DNA from 3 places in the Amycolatopsis sp. 195334CR genome. Region 1 is predicted to be linked to each of the others. Evidence: riboswitches for the same ligand, from Rfam matches in the RefSeq annotation. Region 1 holds a riboswitch; each other region holds the start of a gene.
The links. Region 1 has a riboswitch for cobalamin ahead of JYK18_RS13530 (hypothetical protein). Riboswitches for the same ligand answer to the same signal wherever they lie in the genome.

Region 1 (6,293 bases):
GAGATCCCGACTTTCCTGTCCTACGTGACGGAAAAGCGGCTGTCGAAGCACAAGGACGAGTTCGGCAAGGGCGCCATCGAGGGCGTCGCCGGTCCCGAATCCACGGCCAGCGCGTCGGCCGCCGGGACCCTGGTGTCCATGCTGACGCTGGGCCTGCCGACCACGGCGGTGGCCGCGGTGATGCTGGCGGCGTTCCAGCAGTACGGCATCCAGCCGGGCCCGCTGCTGTTCGAACGCGAGTCGGCGCTGGTGTGGGGCCTGATCGCGAGCCTCTTCGTGGGCACGGTGCTGCTGCTGGTGATCAACCTGCCGATGGCACCGGTGTGGGCGAAGCTGCTGCGTATCCCGCGGCCGTACCTGTACGCGGGCATCCTGTTCTTCGCCAGCGTCGGCGCCTACGCGGTCGGCGGCGAGGTGATCGACCTGGTGCTGTTGTTCATCATCGGGCTGATCGGGTTCGCCATGCGGCGCTACGGGCTGCCGGTGCTGCCCGCGGTGATCGGGGTGATCCTCGGGCCGAGCGCGGAACAGCAGATGCGGCGGGCGCTGCAGCTGTCCGACGGTGAGCTGACCGGACTGGTGAACTCGCCGATGGCGGTGGTGGTCTACGCGATCATCGCGGTGCTGCTGGCGTGGCCGCTGCTGCGCAAGCTGCGGCGGAAGCCCGCGGAGACGCCGGAGCACGAGCGCATCGACGCCTGACCCCCAGGACGGCGAGCGGGGCACCCACCGGGCGGTGGTGCCCCGCTCGTTTTTTGTTCAGAGGCGGGCGAGATACCCGTTGTCCACCAACCAGAGCACGTTCAGCTGGGCCGGGGCGCCCGGCACCAGCGCGCCGTTGAGCTGGTACTGCTCCCCGCCGCCCGGCTGCGCGAACCACGGCGCGATCGGGCCCTCGTACACGGAGAACTCCCGCAGCACCTGGTAGGCGCGGTAGTTGCACTGCTCGGCCGGGACGCCGACGAGGTTCTGCGGCGGGATCGCCCGGGTGGAGTAGTGCGAACCCTTGGGCGCGAGGAAACCGCCGTACTCACTGCCGTAGCGGTCGATCCGCTCGCCCGGTTCCAGCGCACCGACCTCGCGGTCGGGTTGGCCGTCCGGGCCGATCACGTAGCCGTCGGCCGGCGGGTACCGCCAGCTGCCCGCCCCGGTGTCGTAGTACTCGGCGAGGAACCGCTCCTCCGGCAGGTGGCCGGTGCGGTGGTAACCCAGCAACTGCCAGCCGACCACACCCACCTTCGGCAGGCGTTGCGGGCCGAGGCGCTTGTCACCGTGGAAGAAGGTGGCGGAGCACTCGGTGAGGCGGGAATCGGTCGACGCCGAGGCCGTCGGCGGTACCACCAGTACCGCGGAGAGCAGGGCGACCGCGGTCGCGAAACTCTTGAACCAGCGCATGTCCGGAAATTCTTCCCGGCGCGGAAGACCCCGGGTAGCGCCTGATCCGGGCTACTTCGAAACCACCCGAAGGGCTTGGTCGATCACCCGCTGGATGTGCAGCCCGCGCCGCACGTCGCACGGGTGGTCGCGGGTGCCGCTGGCGATGAGCGCGGCGAAGTCGTCGAGCAGGGCGGTGTAGCTGTCCTGCGGGGTGCCGGGCCGCTGGTTCACGCTGCGGAACCCGTTTTCGCCGAACACCGCCAGTTCCACCACCGTCGGCAGGATCGGCAACCGCAGCGAGAGCACCGCCGTGCTGGTGATGCCGCCTTCGTGTTCGAGCAGCACAGTCCACAGGTCGCCGTCGGTGCGGTGCGCGGCGAGCACCCCGGTGATCGGCCCGAGCGCCGCGTCGAGCAGGTCGAACGCGTGCGGTCCGACGTCGGCGAGCGCGCCCGCGTTCTCGTGCCGCCACGCCGAATCGCGGTAGGTCTCGTTCAGCAGCGCGCCGGAGAGCCAGCGCGCGCTGCCTCCGGCCCAGCCGCCCGCTTCCTTGAGCCCGGCCAGCCACTCCTGGGTCTGGATCGCGTACCGCAGGGTGAACATGACCAGCGCGGCGACGCCCGATTCGGCCACGGTCCCGGCGAGCCGTTCCGCGGTGGCGAGATCGGCGGCGATCGGCTTCTCCAGGATCAGGTGCTTGCCCGCGGCCGCCGCCCGGGTGGCGATCTCGGCCTGCACGGACGGCGGTACCGCGAAGGCGACCGCGTCCACCTGGTCGAGCAGCTCGTCGACGGTTTCGACGGCGGTCGCGCAGTGCGCTTCGGCCAGCTCACGGGCGGCCTCGGGACGCCGGGTCCAGATCGCGGTCAGATCGGTGCCGGGGTGTTCGGCCAGTCCCGGCGCGTGCACCGTCTTCGCCCAGGGACCGCCACCGACAAGACCTACCCGCAACTGCTGATCCACGGGGGACATCCTGCCTTACGCGGTCGTGGGTTAACGTCTGGTGCCCTCTCGGAAAGGTTGTCCCATGCGCCGCCTTCGCTCGGTTCTCGCGGTCGCGGCACTCGTCGCGGCCCTCTCCCCGGTGACCACCGCCGCCGCCGTGGACCAGGGCAAAGGCACCCCGGGGTACTGCCCCGGCGGCAACGGGATCACCGTGGTGGTCGACTTCCACGAACTCGGCGGGGACACGATCGTCCGCTGCGCTCCCGGCGAGCAGGCCAGCGGCCTGAGCGCGTTGCAGAACGCGGGCTTCGAACTCACCGGCACGCAGCGCTGGGGTCTGGCCACGCTCTGCCGGATCGAGGCCAAGCCGGGACCCGAGGCCGAGGGCTGCGCCGACTACCCGCCGGTCACCGCGTACTGGAGCTACTGGCAGGCGCCGGACGGCGGGAGCTGGGGATTCGCCCAGGCCGGCGTGCAGGAGTCGAAGCCGCAGGCAGGCGGCTTCGAGGGCTGGTCGTTCGCCAAGGACAAGAGCATGGACACCACGCCGGCGCCGCGGATCGCGCCGGTCCGGCAGGCCGGGACCTCCGGGGTCACGCCGGACGGGGTCGCCTGGACCGGCGGGCAGGCGCAGCAGGCCGAACCGGACGCCGGTTTCCCGTGGGGCGCGGTGCTCGGCGGAGCCGCGGTGCTCCTGGTCGGCGGGGCCGCGGTGGTCACCGTCGTCCGGCGCAAGCGTTCTTCCTGACGCTTCCCCGGCGCCACCGCCGTGGGTTAGTGTCAAGTGCTCGTGTGGGGGAAGCCGGTGCGAATCCGGCGCTGACCCGCAACCGTGATCGCCTCGTGGCGTGAGCCGGAATGCCCACTGAGCAGGCAAGGCTCCACTGTCGAGGATTACGGGCGGAGTCCTGGGTGTTGGTGGCTTCGCGCTGCACGCGTCCCGGGCGTCCCGGGAGAGGCCCTTCCATGCGCGCCGCCGTCCGTGCGCTCGCCGGGATCACCGGCGTGGCCGGGATCGCCACCGCGATCGCCCTGCCCGCACCAGCCGTCGAAGTGAACCCGCACGCCGCCGCCGGGACCGCCGCCGCGAAGTGGCTGGCCGGTGAGCTGGTGGACCACCGGCTGCCCGGGTTCATGGGCACCGACTGGGGCCTGACCATCGACGCCCTGTTCGCGCTCCGCGCCACCGGGCAACCGCAGGCGGCGGGCGTGGCCGACGCGATCGACAAGGACGGCGCGGGCTTCTACACCTTCCCGATCGACCAGACCCAGAGCGCCTGGATCGCCGGTGCGACGGCCAAAACGCTGGCCGCGGCGGTGGCCGCGGGCCGCGATCCGAAGAACTTCACCGGCCGCGACCTCCGCCAGGCCACGCTCGACCTGGTCGCGCCCGACGGCCAGTTGCGCAGCAAGAACACCGGCAACGACGGCTCCAACACCTTCGACCAGGCCCTCGGCGTGATCGGCCTGGCCCGCAGCGGTGGGGTGCCGCCGGAGGTGGTCGGCTTCCTGGTCAAGCAGCAGTGCCCGGCCGGTGGTTTCCGCCTCGGCGGTGACTTCGGTGGTGACGCGGTGACCTGCACCGACGACAAGACCATCGACCCGGACTCCACCGGCATGGCGGTGCAGGCGCTGCTGGAGGCGGACAAGAACGGCGTGGCCGGCGCGAAGGCGGCGGCCGACAAGGGCGCCGCCTACCTGGCGCAGACCCAGCGCGCCGACGGCTCGTTCGGCGGTTCCGGCCCGACCGTCGGCTCGAACACCAACTCCACCGGACTGGTCGGCCAGGCGCTGGCCGTCACCGGCCACACCGCCGCCGCGAACCGGGCCGCCGACTGGGTGGTGACCCACCAGCTGACCGTGCAGAACGCCGGGAAGGCCGCCGGGGACGTGGGTGCACTCGCCTACAACAAGGAGGGCCTCGACGACGCGGCGGCGAACGCGGTCGACGGCAAGATCCCCGGCATGCAGCGGGACCAGTGGCGCCGCGCGGGCGCGCAGGCCCTGCTGGCGCTGGCGAAACTGCCGCTCACGCACGCCCCGTCCGGTCCAGGCCCCGACCCCGGCCCCGATCCCGGTCCTGGCCCTGGCCCCGGCCCCGGCCCCGGCCCCGGCCCCGGTCCTGGTCAGCCCTCGGAGCCCTCGGTGCCGTCCTCGACGCCCACCTCCACCTCGTCGGGTCAGCCGAGCACCACGACGAGCAGCACGTCACCGGGGCTGGCGGCGGCGCCGAAGCACACCGGCGGCACGCAGCAGAAGAAGCTCGCGCAGACCGGGTCCCCGGTCGCGGAGGTCCTGGTCGGCGGTGTGGTGCTGATCGCCGTGGGCGTCGGCCTGCTGGTCGCCGGACGACGGAGGAGCGCCCGATGAGACTCGCCCGGATCGCCGCCTCGACCGCGCTGGTGCTGTCGATGGCCCCGCTGGCCACCGCCTCGGCCGTCGACCACGGCAAGGGCTCGCCCGGTTACTGCCCCGACGGCACCGGGGTCACCGTGGTGGTCGACTTCCAGGAACTCGGCGGGGACACGATCGTCCGCTGCGCTCCCGGTGGCCAGGCCAGCGGACTGACCGCGTTGCAGAACGCGGGCCTCGAACTCACCGGCGTGCAGCGCTGGGGGCTGGGCTTCATCTGCCGGATCGAGGGCAAGCCGGGCGCGGACACCGAGGCCTGCATCGACACCCCGCCCGCCACCGCGTACTGGGCCTACTGGCACGCGCCGAACGGCGGCAGCTGGACCTACAGCCAGCTGGGCGTGATGAACCGGAAGCCGCCGCCGGGCAGCTTCGAAGGCTGGTCGTTCGCCAAGAACAAGTCCGCCGGGAACAACCCGGCCCCGCGGATCGGGCCGGTCCGGCCCAACCAGGCCGTCGAGCCACCGCCACCCGCCGAGCAGCAGAACGGCGCGATCCCGGGCCGTGACGGCGTGCCGGCGGCGCCGCCCGCACCGGAAGAAGCCGTGCCACCACCCGCGGAAGCGCCACCCTCGGAAGCGCCGACCAGTTCGGCCGCGCCGACCTCCGCGCCCGCGCTGGTCGCGACACCCCCTCCGAGCCCGTCGCCGGTCGGCGGGGTCGCGCCGGGCGGCGTCGCGTGGACCGGAGGCGAGGCGTTGCCGTCCACGCGGGACTCCGGCTTCCCGTGGGGCGCGGTGCTCGGTGGCGCCGCGGTGCTCCTGGTCGGCGGAGCCGCGGGGGTCACCGCCTACCGTCGCAAACGTGCTTCCTAGGAACCTCCACCCGGCGGCGTGGTGGCTGTGGGCCCTCGGGCTCGCGGTCGCCGCCAGCCGCACCACCAACCCGTTCCTGCTCGGCCTGATCATCGCCGTGCTCGGGTTCGTGGTGGCCAACCGCCGCAGCGACGCGCCGTGGGCGCTGGCCTTCCGGCTGTACGCCTACATCGGGTTGTTCATCGTGGTGATGCGGGTGCTGTTCCGGATCCTGATCGGCGGGCAGGACGGCGGGCACGTGCTGTTCGACCTGCCGGAGATCCCGCTGCCGTCGATCGCCGCCGGGATCACCCTGCTCGGCCCGACCTCGGCCGAGGAGCTGCTCGGCGGTTTCTACGACGGGCTGAGGCTGGCCACCATGGTGCTCTGCGTGGGCGCGGCGAACGCGCTGGCGAACCCGAAACGCCTGCTCAAGGCGGTTCCCGGGGCGCTGTACGAGGTCGGCACCGCGGTCACCGTGGCGTTGTCGGTGGCGCCGCAGCTGGCCGAGAGCGTGCTGCGGGTGCGGCGCGCGCGGCGGTTGCGAGCCGGTCGCCAGAAGGGCATGAGGGCGTTGAAGGGGATCATCATCCCGGTGCTCGAGGACGCGATGGACCGGTCGCTGATGCTGGCGTCGGCGATGGACTCGCGGGGGTACGGCCGTCGCGGGTACCTGCCGCGATCGGTGCGGGTCGTGGTCGGGGTGTGCGTGCTGGCCGGGCTGACCGGGGTGTGCGTCGGGGTCTACGGCGTGCTCGACGGCAC
Region 2 (6,293 bases), 2.2 Mb from region 1:
TCTCGTAGACGGTGCGTTCCGGGCGCCTGCCCTCGCGCACCGTCTCGCGCGACGCGATCAACCCGCGCTTCCGCAGCGACTCGACCACGGAGTACAGCGAGCCGTAGTTGAGCTTGATGCTGTCTTCCTTGCGGCGTTCGCGCAGCGTGCCGGACATTTCGTAGGGGTGCATCGGGCGCTCGCTGAGCAGCGTCAGCACCGCCAGAGCCAGCGGATTCGCCCTGCCACGCGCGGCCATCGCCCTGCCTCGTCCTGGGTGCTCGGGGTCAAATACTCGACTCAGAGTACCCGTGCTCGGGTGCTCGATGTCAAGCTGACCGGCGGTGACGTCCTGGTGATCGGTGGCCACCTGGTGCCCCGGGAGCCATTGCTATGAGTGGGGCATTACTTGCAATCAACGCAAGTAATGCCCCATTCCTAGCGTTGGGTCAGGAGGTGCGGACTTGGGTGGGGGTCAGCGTGGGGGTGGCGCCGTTGCCGAAGGCCCACGCTTCGATGCTGCCCAGCGGCGGCACGTACGTGGACGCGCCCTGGGTGCTGTACGTCCACGCGGTCGCGCCCGCGTTCGCGTGGTAGTACGCCCAGTAGGCGGTCGCCGGTGGGGTGTTCACGCAGGGGTCCTGCGCGGGCGTCGGGAGGGCGTTGATGCGGCAGACGAACGCCAGCCCCCAGCGGGTGGTGCCGGTCGGGGTGAAGCCGGCGTTCTGCAGGGCGGCCACCCCGCTGGCCTGCGCCCCGGGCGCACAGCGGGTTTCCTGCGCACCACCGAAAGCGGCGAAGTCGACGGTCACCGTGACGCCGCTCGTTCCGGCGCACGGGCCCGGCGTGCCGGCGAGCTGTGCCGAGACCGCGCACGGGACCTCCGGCACCGCGGCCGACGGCGTCGACGGCGCCAGCGGGAAGGCCTTGCCCGCGGCGGCCGGGACGGCCTGGACGGTCGCGAGCAGGTTCACCGCGCGGCTGCCGGGATAGAAGAACGCGCCGCGGTCGGCGGCCGGATCGGTGCAGCCCAGCTGGAAGCTCGCGAGCGCGGCGTAGGCGTTGCCCGGCTGACCACCCGCGGCCACGATCGCCTGGATCGCCAGTGCGGTCGAGTTCGGGTCGGAAGCCTGGCCCGGCGCGGCGACGAAGGCGAAACCACCGTCCGCGGACCGGGCGGCGTTCAACGCGGCCAGCACCTTCTTGGCGCCGGGCAGCTTGCCGTAGGCGGCGAGGCCCTGCACCGCCATGCCGGTGCTGTTGGTGTCGGGACCGGAGAAGGTCGCCGGATCGGCGGGCGCGCACGGCACCGCGGTGTCCGCGCGGTAGGCCTGCCAGAGCCCGTTCGCGCACTGCTGGCCGGTAAGCCACGTGGTAGCCGCGGCGATCCTGGCATCGGTGGACGGCACCTTCGCGGCCTTGAGCGCGGTCAGCGCGAGGCCCTGCCGGAACGCGCCGTCGTAGGTCGGGGCGGCCGAGCCGAACAGGCCGTCGGCGCGCTGGGTCGCGAGCAGCCGGTCGACCAGGTTCTCCCCGCCGAATCGGCGCGGGTTCTGCTTGCCCGCCACCGCCGCGAGGACCACGTACGCGACCCGGCCCGGGTCGTCCTGGCCGTCGGCGCCCTTGAGCGGCTCGCCGAGCTGGGTGCTGAGGTAGGCGACGCCGTCCTGGGCGGCCTGGCGGCCGACGCCGGCGGCGTGCAGGCCGAGCACGGCGTACGCGGTGCTGGTGACGTCGGCGCTGAGGTTGCCACCGCCCGCGGTGATCGCGCGGGCCAGGTACCCCGCGCCGTGGCGGGCGACGGTCTGCTGCTGCTCGGTGGCCGCGGCCGGGGTGCACAACCCGGCGGCCAGCGCGGCGGCGGTGGCCAGCACGGCCACCGGTCTGGCGCGGAAGAGCTTCGTGCGCAAGGGATCCTCCTTCGGACAGGCGCGGTCACCCACGCGTGCCGGAAGGGCCAGCGCAGGCCCCGAGCCGCAGTCCACGACGGTTTCGACGGAGCCCGTTCCCCGGCAGGCGGTCCGACTCGCCCGCGCGGAACGCGGGCTCACGGTTGCGGGTCAGCGCCGGATTCCCACCGGCTTTCCCCATCGAGGAACGTGCTCTGGCAAGTTACCCGGTGCACCGCCCGTCCCGCCAGACCCGGCGCAGCGCCGCCACCACGCCGTCCACAAAGGACTGTGCTAGCGGCGAGTCGCCGCGCATCGCGTCGCGCAGGGCGAGCGGGAGCTCCAACTGCACCCCCATGCCGGTGCGGGTCCGGTTGACGATGTTGCGCGGCGACCGCCCGGCGAGCGTCGGGTACTCGGCGGCGTCGAGGGTCTCGATGCCGCGGGCGGTGAGTTCCTCGTGCACGATGCCGCCGAATTCGGCGTCCAGGCCGCCGATCAACACGCCCTCGCGGGGCAGCGTGATGCACCCGTGCAGGCTCAGCGCCCGGTCGGTGCCCGCGCACAGGGCCAGCGCCACCGGATCGTCGCACCGGCTGGAGGTCACGTGCAGCCGTCGTTCGCCGCGAAGTCCTTCGAACAGCCAGTAGTCGCATGTGGACGCCCGGGCGATGGCCCGGCAGAGCTGGGAGGTGCCCGGCTCGATCTGGCCGCCGTGCGGGGCCAGCACCACCGGGGTGCCGCCGGCGTGCCGGAACCACCTGGCGTAGTCGAGGTTCTCGGTCAGCGCGGGGTCCGCGTACAGCGCGGTGTTCGAGAGATATCGTTGCGTAGTCGCGCTGGGGCGGGCCATCTCCGCAAGATACGGCCATTCGGCGGGAAAGCGGTGTTCGAATGGCGCAATCGACGGTGATCCGCGTTTCACCCGTCCGCCGAGGGGAACCCCTAAGCATGTCCAGATTGCGAGTATCCGGCGGCCGCTCGACGGCCGCGCGAGTTATCACCGGCGTCGGGGCAGTGATCGCGCTCATCGAGGTCATCTACATCCTGATGATCCTGCTGGGTGCCAACGCGGCCAACGCGTTCGTCGAATTCATGCGGGCCATCGCCGAGCCACTGGCGTTGTTCTTCCCCGGTTTGTTCCAGCTGGAGAACTACCAGGTCGGCGTCCTGATCAACTACGGGCTCGCCGCCGTCTTCTGGCTGGTGCTGACCGGGCTGATCGCCCGCATCGTCCGCTAGGGAGCACACGGGGTCCGGCCACCTCCCGGTGTCCGTTTGTCGGGGACGGGCAGCGGGAGGTGGCGCCTGGGGGGCCGGCGTGTGAAGCTGTGGCGTGTTCGCCATCGGGGAGTTCGCCAGGCTCGGCCGGGTTTCGGTCCGCATGCTCCGGCACTACGACAGCATCGGCCTGCTGCGGCCCGTCCGCGTGGACGAGGCCAGCGGGTACCGCTACTACGACGCGGCCCAGCTGCGCGACCTCAACCGCGTGGTCGCGTTGAAGGAGCTGGGTTTCACGCTCGAGCAAGTCCGCGAGATCATCGAGGAGAAGCTCAACCCCGAAGAACTGCGCGGCATGCTCCGCCTGCGACGCGCTCAGCTCGAAGCGCAGATCTCCGCCGACACCGACCGGCTCGACCGCGTCGAGGCGCGCCTGCGCACCATCGAGCGCGAAGGCCACATGAACACCGAGGACGTGCTCCTCAAATCCGTCGCGCCGCTGCGCGTCGCCGAGCTTTCCGGGGTGGCCGCCAGCTACGCCTCCCACGACATCGGCCCGGTCGTGCAACCGCTGTTCGTCGAGTTGTGCCGTCGCCTCGACGAGGCGGGCCTCCGCATCGCCGCACCCACGATCGCCTACTACGAACCGGTCGGCGAGGAGCAGGTGATGGTGCACACCGCGGCGCCGGTGGCACTGGAAAGCGGCCGCGAGTACGACTTCGACGTGGTGGACCTGCCCGCGCTCGGCACCGCCGCGACCGTGCTGCACCACGGCACGATGGACGAGGTCGACCGCACCTTCCAGACGCTGGCCTTCTGGATCGAGGAGCACGGGTACACCTCGATCGGGCACGCGCGCGAGGTCTACCTCGACTACGAAGCGCCGGAACGCGGGGTGACCGAGCTCCAGGTGCTCGTCAACCGACAGGATGCCATGTCTTGACAATCTAAGTTGTCGGTGGAACCGTGGGCCGCGTTCGGGAACGAACGCGGAACGGAGTGGTGATGAAGGCCCAGCTGATGAGCATCATGGTCAACGACCAGGAGCGGGCGGAACGGTTCTACACGGAGAAGCTGGGCTTCCAGGTCAAGCACAACATCGACGTGGGCGGTGCGCGCTGGCTGACCGTGGTCCACCCCGACGAGCCCGACGGGTTCGAGATCCTGCTGGAGCCGGCCGGGTACGAGTTCGCGCGGACCTACCAGGCTGAGCTGTACCAGGCGAACATGCCGTTCACCATGCTGTTCTCCGAGGACATCCACAAGGAGTACGCGCGGCTGGTCGAGGCCGGGGTGGAGTTCCGCGGTGAGCCGGCGGCGACCATGGGTGGCATCAGCGCGATCTTCGACGACACCTGCGGGAACCTGCTCATGCTGATGCAGGTCGTCGAGCCCGGATGAGCCGGGAACGGCGGCTGGAGAAGGAAATCTCCTTCGACGCCACCCCGGACCAGGTGTGGGCGGCGATCTCCAGTGGACCCGGGATGTCGATCTGGTTCGTCCCGCACGAGCTCGGCCCCGAGGGGGAGGGCGAGGCCGACTTCGGCGGCGGAAACACCCAGGCGGGCCAGGTGCTTGCCCGTGAAGAGGGCAAGCGGATCGTCTACGGCACGGCGGATTCGCCCGGCGCGCTCGAATTCCTCGTCGAAGGGCGGGAAAACGGCGGGACCGTGCTCCGGTTCACGCAGAGCGGTTTTTTCGACGGCGACGACTGGTCCGCCGAGTACGACAGCTTCGACCGCGGCTGGAACCTCTTCTTCCACAACCTCGCGCAGTACTTCCGGTACTACGGCGGGCTACCGGCCACCACGCTGGTCACCGGGTCGACCACGGCGCTGGAACCGGACGAGGTGTGGGCGAAGTTCCGCACCGCGCTCGGGGTGGACCCGGCCGTCGCGCTCGGCGACCGGGTCCGGCTGACCCCGGACGGCCTGCCCCCGATCGAAGGCGAGGTCGACTACCTGGTGCGCGGCGTGTTCGGCGTACGCGCACCCGAAGGGCTGCACCGGTTCCAGGGCCTCGGCGCGGAAAGCGGTGGCATGGTCAACACCATCCACTACTACTACGGCGCCGCGCCGAACCGGGACGCCACCACCGCCGCCTGGCAGCGGTGGCTGCTCGACCTCTTCCCGGTCACCGGGTCCTGAGCTCGGCCAGGCGCCGCTCGACCTCGGGGGAGTGGAAGGCGCGCACCGCGGGCCGGTCCCCGTAGGCGAAGTTCAGCGCGCGGCCCAGCGTCCACGGTTCGACTTCGGCGAACACCTCCTCCTGGGCCGCGTGCTCGGCGGCTCCCGGGCCGGACAGCACCATCAGCTGGTACCGCGCCTCGCGGTGGCTGACCGCGTTCGGCACCTCGGGCGGTCGCGACAACGCACCGCCGAGGTGCCGGATCTCGGTCACCAGGCCGATCGGCGCGTCCGGACCGGCGAGTTCGAGGAAGCGTTCCGTGGTGTCGGCGGGGAAGTCGGTCAACAGCGCGGTGTCGCCGTAGTAGCCGTGCGGGGTGTCCGGCTCGCTGAAGATCGTGCGCGCCGCATCGGCGAACGGGATCTCCCCGAACCGCTCCATCAACGGCGGCCCGAGTTCGCGCAGCGGCGCGACGAGCCGCTCACCTTCGGCCGGGTCGCCGCTGTGGGCCACCCGCACATGCGCGACGTGCTTGCCGCGCAACGGTTCCGGGACACCCGGCACGTCCGGCATCGGCACCATGCCGATCGAGGACGTCAGTTCCTCCGGCACGGTGGCCGTCCACTCGCGGAACCCGCGCAGCACGTCGGCCAGCGACTCCGGGCCGAAGTACAGGCCGCCGCCGAAGAGGGTGGCGACCGGGAACAACGCCAACTCCAGCCCGGTGACCACCCCGAACCCGCTGCGACCGCCCCGGATCGCCCAGAACAGGTCGGGGTCGCTCTCGGCGGTCACCTCGACGAGGTCGCCGTCCTCGGTGACCAGTTCGACCCGCCGCACGTGGTCGGCCGCGAACCCGAAGCGCCGTGCGAGCAGGCCGACGCCGCCGCCGAGTGAGTAGGACACCGCGCCGACGCCGGGGCCACTGCCGGAAAGCGGCGCGAGCCCGTGCTCGCGGGTCTCGGCGAGCACGTCCTTCCACCGCGCGCCCGCTTCCACCCAGGCCGTCCTGGTGACCGGATCGACCCGGACCCCGCGCATCCGGCGGGTGCTGATCAGCAGTCCGGTGGCCGGGGT
Region 3 (6,293 bases), on a different contig from region 1:
CGCCTCGGTCAGCACCGGGACTCCGGCGGGCCACGTCTCCCGCAGCCGCGCCCGGAGTTCGTCGCGGAAGGTGATCAGCGCGACGATCGCCACGGCCACCGAGCCGAAGACCGCGATCAGCGCGTCGGTCAGGTTGTCCGCGACGGTGCCGGTCCCCGCCGCCTCGCGCAACGCGGCGGCCTGGTCGTCCATCCGGTTCACGCGGTCGAGCACGTACTCGGCGAGGAAGGCGTCGAAGTCGGCGAAGTGCCGGTGCAGCACCCCCTTCGCGCAGCCTGCCTCGGCGGTGACCGCGCGGCTGGTCAGCCCGCTCGGCCCGTCCCGGCGCAGGACTCGGTCGGCGGCGGCGAACAGCTGCGCCCGCACCTCGCGCAGCGCGACTCCGGTCGGCATCGGTCTCCTCGGTGGACGAGTGGGCACTTGCCCACTAGGGTGGGCACATGCCCACTATAGGCGAGTCCTTCGGCGTCGACGCCGAGCGCTACGACCGCGCGCGTCCCAGTTATCCCGCCCCGCTCATCGAGGCCATCGTCGAAGCCAGCCCGGGCACCGACCTCCTCGACGTCGGCTGCGGCACCGGGATCGCGGCACGCCAACTCCAGGCCGCCGGGTGCACCGTGCTCGGTGTCGAACCGGACGAGCGGATGGCCCGGTTCGCCCGCCGCACCGGGATCGAGGTGGAGGTGGCGAAGTTCGAGGACTGGGAACCCGGCGACCGCCGGTTCGACGCGGTTGTCGCCGGGCAGGCCTGGCACTGGGTCGATCCGGTGGCCGGCGCGGCCAAGGCGGCGCGGGTGCTGCGACCCCACGGCACGCTGTCCGCGTTCTGGCACGTGTTCCTGCCACCCGACGAAATCGGCGCGGCCTTCGCGAAAGCCTATGAGCGCGTCAATCCCGGCCACCCGTTCGACTTCAGCCAGGTGGCCAAGGTCGGTTACCAGCCGATGCTCGACCGCGCCGCCGAAGGCATCCGGGCCGCGGGCGGGTTCGGCGAGCCGTCGCAGGCGCGCTACACGTGGGACCGGTACTACACCCGGGCGGAATGGCTCGACCAGTTGCCCACCACCGGCGCGCTGACCCAGCTGCCGCCCGACCGGCTCGCCGTGGTGCTGGACGAGGTCGGCGCCGCGATCGACGAGCTCGGCGGCGGCTTCAGCATGCGGTTCACCACGGTCTCGGTGACCGCCGCGCGTGCTTGAGGTTCTACTGACCCACCCGCTCGCGGGGCCGGGCGGTCCGGTACAGGATGACCACGAACGCCGGCACGCCGATGATCGAGGTCACCACGCCGACCGGCACCTCCTGCGGGTCGAGCGCGGTGCGGGCCAGGGTGTCCACCCAGACCAGGAACACCGCCCCGGCCACCGCGGTGACCGGCAGCAGGCGGCTGTGCCCCGGCCCGGTCAGCGCCCGCACCGCGTGCGGCAGCACCAGCCCGACGAAGCCCACCGCGCCGACCGAGCTGACCAGCGCGGCGGTCAGCAACGCGGTGGCGCACAACAGCACGATCCGGATGCGCCCGACCGCCACCCCCAGCGCGGCCGCGGTGTCCTGCCCGAGCGCGAACACGTCCAGCGCGCGGGCGTGCCCGAAGCAGACGGCCAGCGACACGGCCAGCACCGCCGCGCACACCGCGACCTCGGTCCACGAGGCACTGGCGAACGAGCCGAGCAGCCAGAACAACACCCCGCGCGTGGTTTCCGCGTCGGCGGCGGTGAGCACGATGAACGAGGTGAGCGCGGAGAACAACTGCATCGCCGCGACCCCGGACAGCACCACCCGGTCGGTGCTGCCACCGACGATGCGGCTCAGCACCAGCACCGCGGCGAACGACACCGCGGCACCGGCGAAAGCCCCGGCGGACAAGGAGATCACGCCCCCGCCCACACCGAGCACGACCACCAGCACCGCGCCGGTCGACGCACCCGAGGACACGCCCAGCACGAACGGCTCGGCCAGCGGGTTGCGCAGCAGCGACTGCATCACCACGCCGCACACCGCGAGCCCGGCCCCGCACACCGCCGCGAGCAGCGCCCGCGGGAGCCGCAGGTGCCAGACGATGCCGTCCCGCAGCGGGGCGAGCACCGGCTCGCCGAGGCCGAGGTGGGCCAGCACGGTCGAATAGACCTCGCCGATGCCGATCCCGGCCGGGCCGATGGTGATGGCCACCGCGATCGACACCACGAGCAGGCCGAGGCCCAGCACGCAGAACCAGGCGACCTGCGGCCCGGTCGGCGGCGGCCGCCTCACGCCAGGCCGAACTTCCGCAGCGCCTCGCCGACCTGCTCGGTCCCGTCCACGGTCCGCAGCGACGGGTTCATCGCCTGACCGCTGAGCAGCACGTACCGCTTGTTCTTCACCGCGTCGAGGTCCTTGGTGACCGGATGGGACTCGAGGAAGGCGATCTTCGCTTCCCCGTTCTCCGCGGTCTGCGAACGCCGGGTGAGGTCACCGAGCACGATCACCCGCGGATTCCGCTCGGCCACCGTCTCCCAGTTGATCTGCGGCCATTCCGCGCGGGTGTCGTCGAAGACGTTCTTCAGCCCGAGCGCGGTGGTGATCACGCCGGGCGCGCCGCAGCACCCGGCCAGGTACGGCGATTCGGCGTTGGCGAACCAGTACAGCACGCTGGTCCCACCGGCCCGCGTCGACGCGCGCTGCATCCGGCCCTGCAACTCGCTCACCAGCTGCTCACCGCGTGGCCCGACGCCGAACACCGCGGCCAGCTGCCGGATCTCGGTGTAGACCACGTCCATGGTCAGCGTCTCGGTCCGCACGCCGTCACCGCCGGCGGTGTTGTCCTTGAGGCAGTCGGTGGGCGAGACGTAGGTCGGCACACCCAGCTGCTCGAACTGCTCGCGCGTGGCCACCCCGCCCTCGCCGAGCGTGGAGACGAACGAGGCCGCGACGAAGTCCGGTTCGGTGGCCAGCACGGCCTCGAAGGACGGGTTGTTCTCCGCCAGGCGCGGCACCTTCGCGTTGTCGGCGGCCAGCGCGGGCAGCACCGGGTCGGTCCAGGTGGCGGTGCCCGCCATCCGGTCGGCCAGGCCCAGCGCGAGCATGATCTCGGCGCTGCCCTGGTTCAGCGCGACCGCGCGCTCGGGCGGCTTGCCCACCGGCACCTGGTGACCACAGTTTTCCACGGTCGTCGTGGCCTGAGCTTGCGGCGCGGGGTCGGTCCCGCAGGCGCTGAGGCACAGCGCCGCGGCGAGCAGCAGGTGGGGAGAACGGATTTTCGGCACGGAAATCCCTGCGTCGAGGGCTCGAACGCGGAGCCCGGTCGGTCAACGACCCCGGCGGCGCCGGGGTGCCAGCAGGTCTTCGGACTCGGGGTCGTCCGAGCAGAACGCCTTCCCGGACCGGAGTCCAGTGGCCACTGTCCTGCCCGTCGCCGCTCACCGCTGCGCGTCAGCTCCGGATTCACACCGGATTCCCTACGACTGGCGAGCGCACGCTATCACGCGGCCCCCTGGTGGACGCTTGACCAGCCTGTCCGATGTCGTGCAATCTTTTCCGAAGATGTTCGTTGTTGTTGAATAGCGTGCAGGAGCTGCCGAAGATGACCGCTCTCCCGAGAAGACTCGCCACCGGGGCGCTGGCCGCCCTGCTCGTGTTCAGTACGGTGACCAATCCGGGAGTGGCGCCGGCCGCACCCGCCGTCCCCGACTACGGCACCGCCGAAGCGGGCAACCCGTTCGTCGACGGCTGGTACGCCGATCCGGACGTGGCGATCTACGACAACACCTATTGGGTCTTCCCGACCACCTCGCGTGTCTACGCCGAGCAGACCCATCTCGACGCGTTCTCGTCCAAGGACCTCGTGCACTGGACCAAGCACCCGAACGTGCTGACCACCGAGAACGTCTCGTGGGCGGAGAAGGCGGTCTGGGCGCCGGCCCCGATCGAGCGCGACGGCAAGTACTTCCTGTACTTCGCCGCGAACGACATCCAGAGCGACAACGAACTCGGCGGCATCGGCGTGGCCGTCTCCGACCGGCCGGAGGGCCCGTACCGCGACGCGCTGGGCAAACCGCTGATCGACCGCTTCCACAACGGCGCCCAGCCGATCGACCAGGACGTCTTCATCGACGACGACGGTCAGGCGTACATGTACTACGGCGGCTGGGGGCACGCCAACGTGGTCAAGCTCAACGCCGACATGACCAGCCTCGGCACCTTCGACGACGGCACCACCTACCGCGAGATCACCCCGAACCCGGAGTACGTCGAGGGTTCGCAGATGTTCAAGCGCGGCGGCAAGTACTACCTGATGTGGTCCGAGGGCGGCTGGACCGGGCCGAACTACTCGGTCTCCTACGCCATGGCCGACTCGCCGACCGGGCCGTTCACCAAGCTCGACAAGGTGCTCGCGCAGGACCCGGCGGTCGCGCGCGGGTCCGGGCACAACTCCGTGATCAACGTGCCCGGCACCGACATCTGGTACATCGTCTACCACCGCCGTCCGCTCAGCGAGACCGACGGGAACCACCGGCAGCTCGCCTACGACCGGATGAACTTCCACCCCGACGGCACCATCGCGCGGATCACCATGAAGGTCGAGGACAACTTCGCCGACGGCAACACGTTCGGGTGGAAGACCTACGGCGGGCAGTGGACCGCTCGCGCCGGGCAGCTGCGGGCCGACCGGTCGGCGGGCGGGAAAGCGTTGCTGGACACCAACTTCGCCGACTTCACGCAGGACACGAAGGTGCGGCTCACCTCCAGCCGCGGCGACGCGGGGGTGGTGTTCCGGGCGACGAAGGCCGCGGTGGGCACCGACAGCTACGCCGGGTACTACGCCGGGATCAGCGCGTCCGGCCGCGTGGTGCTCGGGCGCGCCGGCAACTCGTGGACCGAACTGGCGTCGGCGCCGCTGGCCGGGGCCATCGGCCAGGCCCGCCACCTGCGCGTCACCGCGACCGGGCCGGTCATCGAGGTCTACGTCGACGACCTGAGCACGCCGAAGCTGCGGGTCACCGACGGCACCCACCCCACCGGCGCGAACGGCGTCCGGGTGTTCGGCGCGGCGGCGTCCTTCGACGATTTCGCGGTTCGCCCGGCAGGCTGATTGTCGATCCGCGGGGGGCTCCGTTCGTGTAGGCAGTGACCATCCACACGAAAGGAGTCCCCGTCCATGGCCTTCAGCGAAGAAGAGATCGCGTACCTGCGCTCGCAGCCGCTGGCCCGGCTGTCCACCGTCTCGGCGGAAGGGCAGCCGGACGTGGTGCCGGTGGCGTTCGAGTTCGACGGCGCCGGGTTCTGGGTCGGTGGTGGCGCCACGGTGGTGCACACGCGGAAGTTCCGCAACGTGGCCGCCGGGCAGGACCGGGTGGCGCTGGTGGTCGACGACCTGGTCTCGATGGACCCGTTCGTGGCCAGGGGAATCCGGGTGTACGGGCGGGCCGGGGTGCCGCAGGAGCGGGTCGGCACGGTCGGGCCCGGGCACTACCTGCCGATCACGCCGGTGGTCTCGTGGAGCTGGAACCTCGCGGGCGAGCCGGTCGGCGAGAACTGGTACGAGGCCACGCGGACCGTCCACTGAGTCCACTGTGGAGGGCCGGTACCATGCGCGGATGACCGCCTACCACGAGTTCGACGAGCTGGATCACCTGGACGCCTCGGCCCTGCCCGAGCGCCAGCAACGGATCCTGGTCACCATCCAGGACTGGGTGAACCGGCACGGGTACTCGCCCAGCACCCGCGAACTCGGCGAAGCGGTCGGCCTGCGGTCCTCGTCCTCGGTGTCGAAGCACCTGGCGGCGCTGGAGGAGAAGGGCTTCCTCCGGCGGGGCGCCACCGTGTCGCGGCCGATCGACGTGCGCCTGTTCCTGCGTGGTTCCGCGTCGCAGCGGGCGGACGGGGATTCGGTGAGCGTGCCGGTGGTCGGGCACATCGCGGCGGGCACCCCGATCTCGGCGGAGGAGCACGTGGACGACGTGCTCACGCTGCCGCGGCAGTTCGCCGGGCGCGGCACCGTGTTCGGGCTGCAGGTGCGCGGGGACTCGATGATCGACGCCGCCATCTGCGACGGCGACACCGTGGTGGTGCGCCAGCAGCACGAGGCGCACTCGGGGCAGATCGTCGCCGCCATGATCGACGAGGAGGCGACGGTGAAGGTGTACCGGCGGCGGAACGGGCACGTGTACCTGGAGCCGCGGAACCCGGCCTACGAGGTGATCGACGGGGACCGCGCGGTGATCCTGGGCGTGGTCGTCTCGGTCCTGCGCAGCGTCTGACCCCACCGGCCCAATGCTATGAGTGGGGCATTACTTGCATTCAACGCAAGTAATGCC

Region 2: it holds a riboswitch for cobalamin, as region 1 does, so the genes downstream of both, JYK18_RS02700 (terpene cyclase/mutase family protein) here and JYK18_RS13530 (hypothetical protein) in region 1, are expected to answer to the same signal.
Region 3: it holds a riboswitch for cobalamin, as region 1 does, so the genes downstream of both, JYK18_RS32805 (ABC transporter substrate-binding protein) here and JYK18_RS13530 (hypothetical protein) in region 1, are expected to answer to the same signal.

The regions. Positions count from the first base shown of each region.
Region 1 is NZ_JAFJMJ010000001.1:2,771,520-2,777,812, forward strand. It holds gene JYK18_RS13510 (tripartite tricarboxylate transporter permease) at 1-702, shown strand, start outside; gene JYK18_RS13515 (TNT domain-containing protein) at 760-1,395, opposite strand; gene JYK18_RS13520 (Gfo/Idh/MocA family protein) at 1,447-2,349, opposite strand; gene JYK18_RS13525 (hypothetical protein) at 2,405-3,070, shown strand; cobalamin riboswitch at 3,081-3,207, shown strand; gene JYK18_RS13530 (hypothetical protein) at 3,289-4,692, shown strand; gene JYK18_RS13535 (ABC transporter substrate-binding protein) at 4,689-5,549, shown strand; gene JYK18_RS13540 (energy-coupling factor transporter transmembrane component T) at 5,539-6,293, shown strand, end outside.
Region 2 is NZ_JAFJMJ010000001.1:548,530-554,822, reverse strand. It holds gene JYK18_RS02705 (PadR family transcriptional regulator) at 1-238, opposite strand, end outside; gene JYK18_RS02700 (terpene cyclase/mutase family protein) at 429-1,889, opposite strand; cobalamin riboswitch at 1,977-2,097, opposite strand; gene JYK18_RS02695 (poly-gamma-glutamate hydrolase family protein) at 2,092-2,721, opposite strand; gene JYK18_RS02690 (hypothetical protein) at 2,820-3,110, shown strand; gene JYK18_RS02685 (MerR family transcriptional regulator) at 3,205-4,032, shown strand; gene JYK18_RS02680 (VOC family protein) at 4,095-4,490, shown strand; gene JYK18_RS02675 (SRPBCC domain-containing protein) at 4,487-5,236, shown strand; gene JYK18_RS02670 (FAD-binding oxidoreductase) at 5,223-6,293, opposite strand, start outside.
Region 3 is NZ_JAFJMJ010000002.1:2,057,480-2,063,772, reverse strand. It holds gene JYK18_RS32820 (TetR/AcrR family transcriptional regulator) at 1-393, opposite strand, end outside; gene JYK18_RS32815 (class I SAM-dependent methyltransferase) at 450-1,199, shown strand; gene JYK18_RS32810 (iron ABC transporter permease) at 1,204-2,250, opposite strand; gene JYK18_RS32805 (ABC transporter substrate-binding protein) at 2,247-3,242, opposite strand; cobalamin riboswitch at 3,295-3,460, opposite strand; gene JYK18_RS32800 (glycoside hydrolase family 43 protein) at 3,560-5,068, shown strand; gene JYK18_RS32795 (PPOX class F420-dependent oxidoreductase) at 5,135-5,542, shown strand; gene lexA (transcriptional repressor LexA) at 5,574-6,236, shown strand.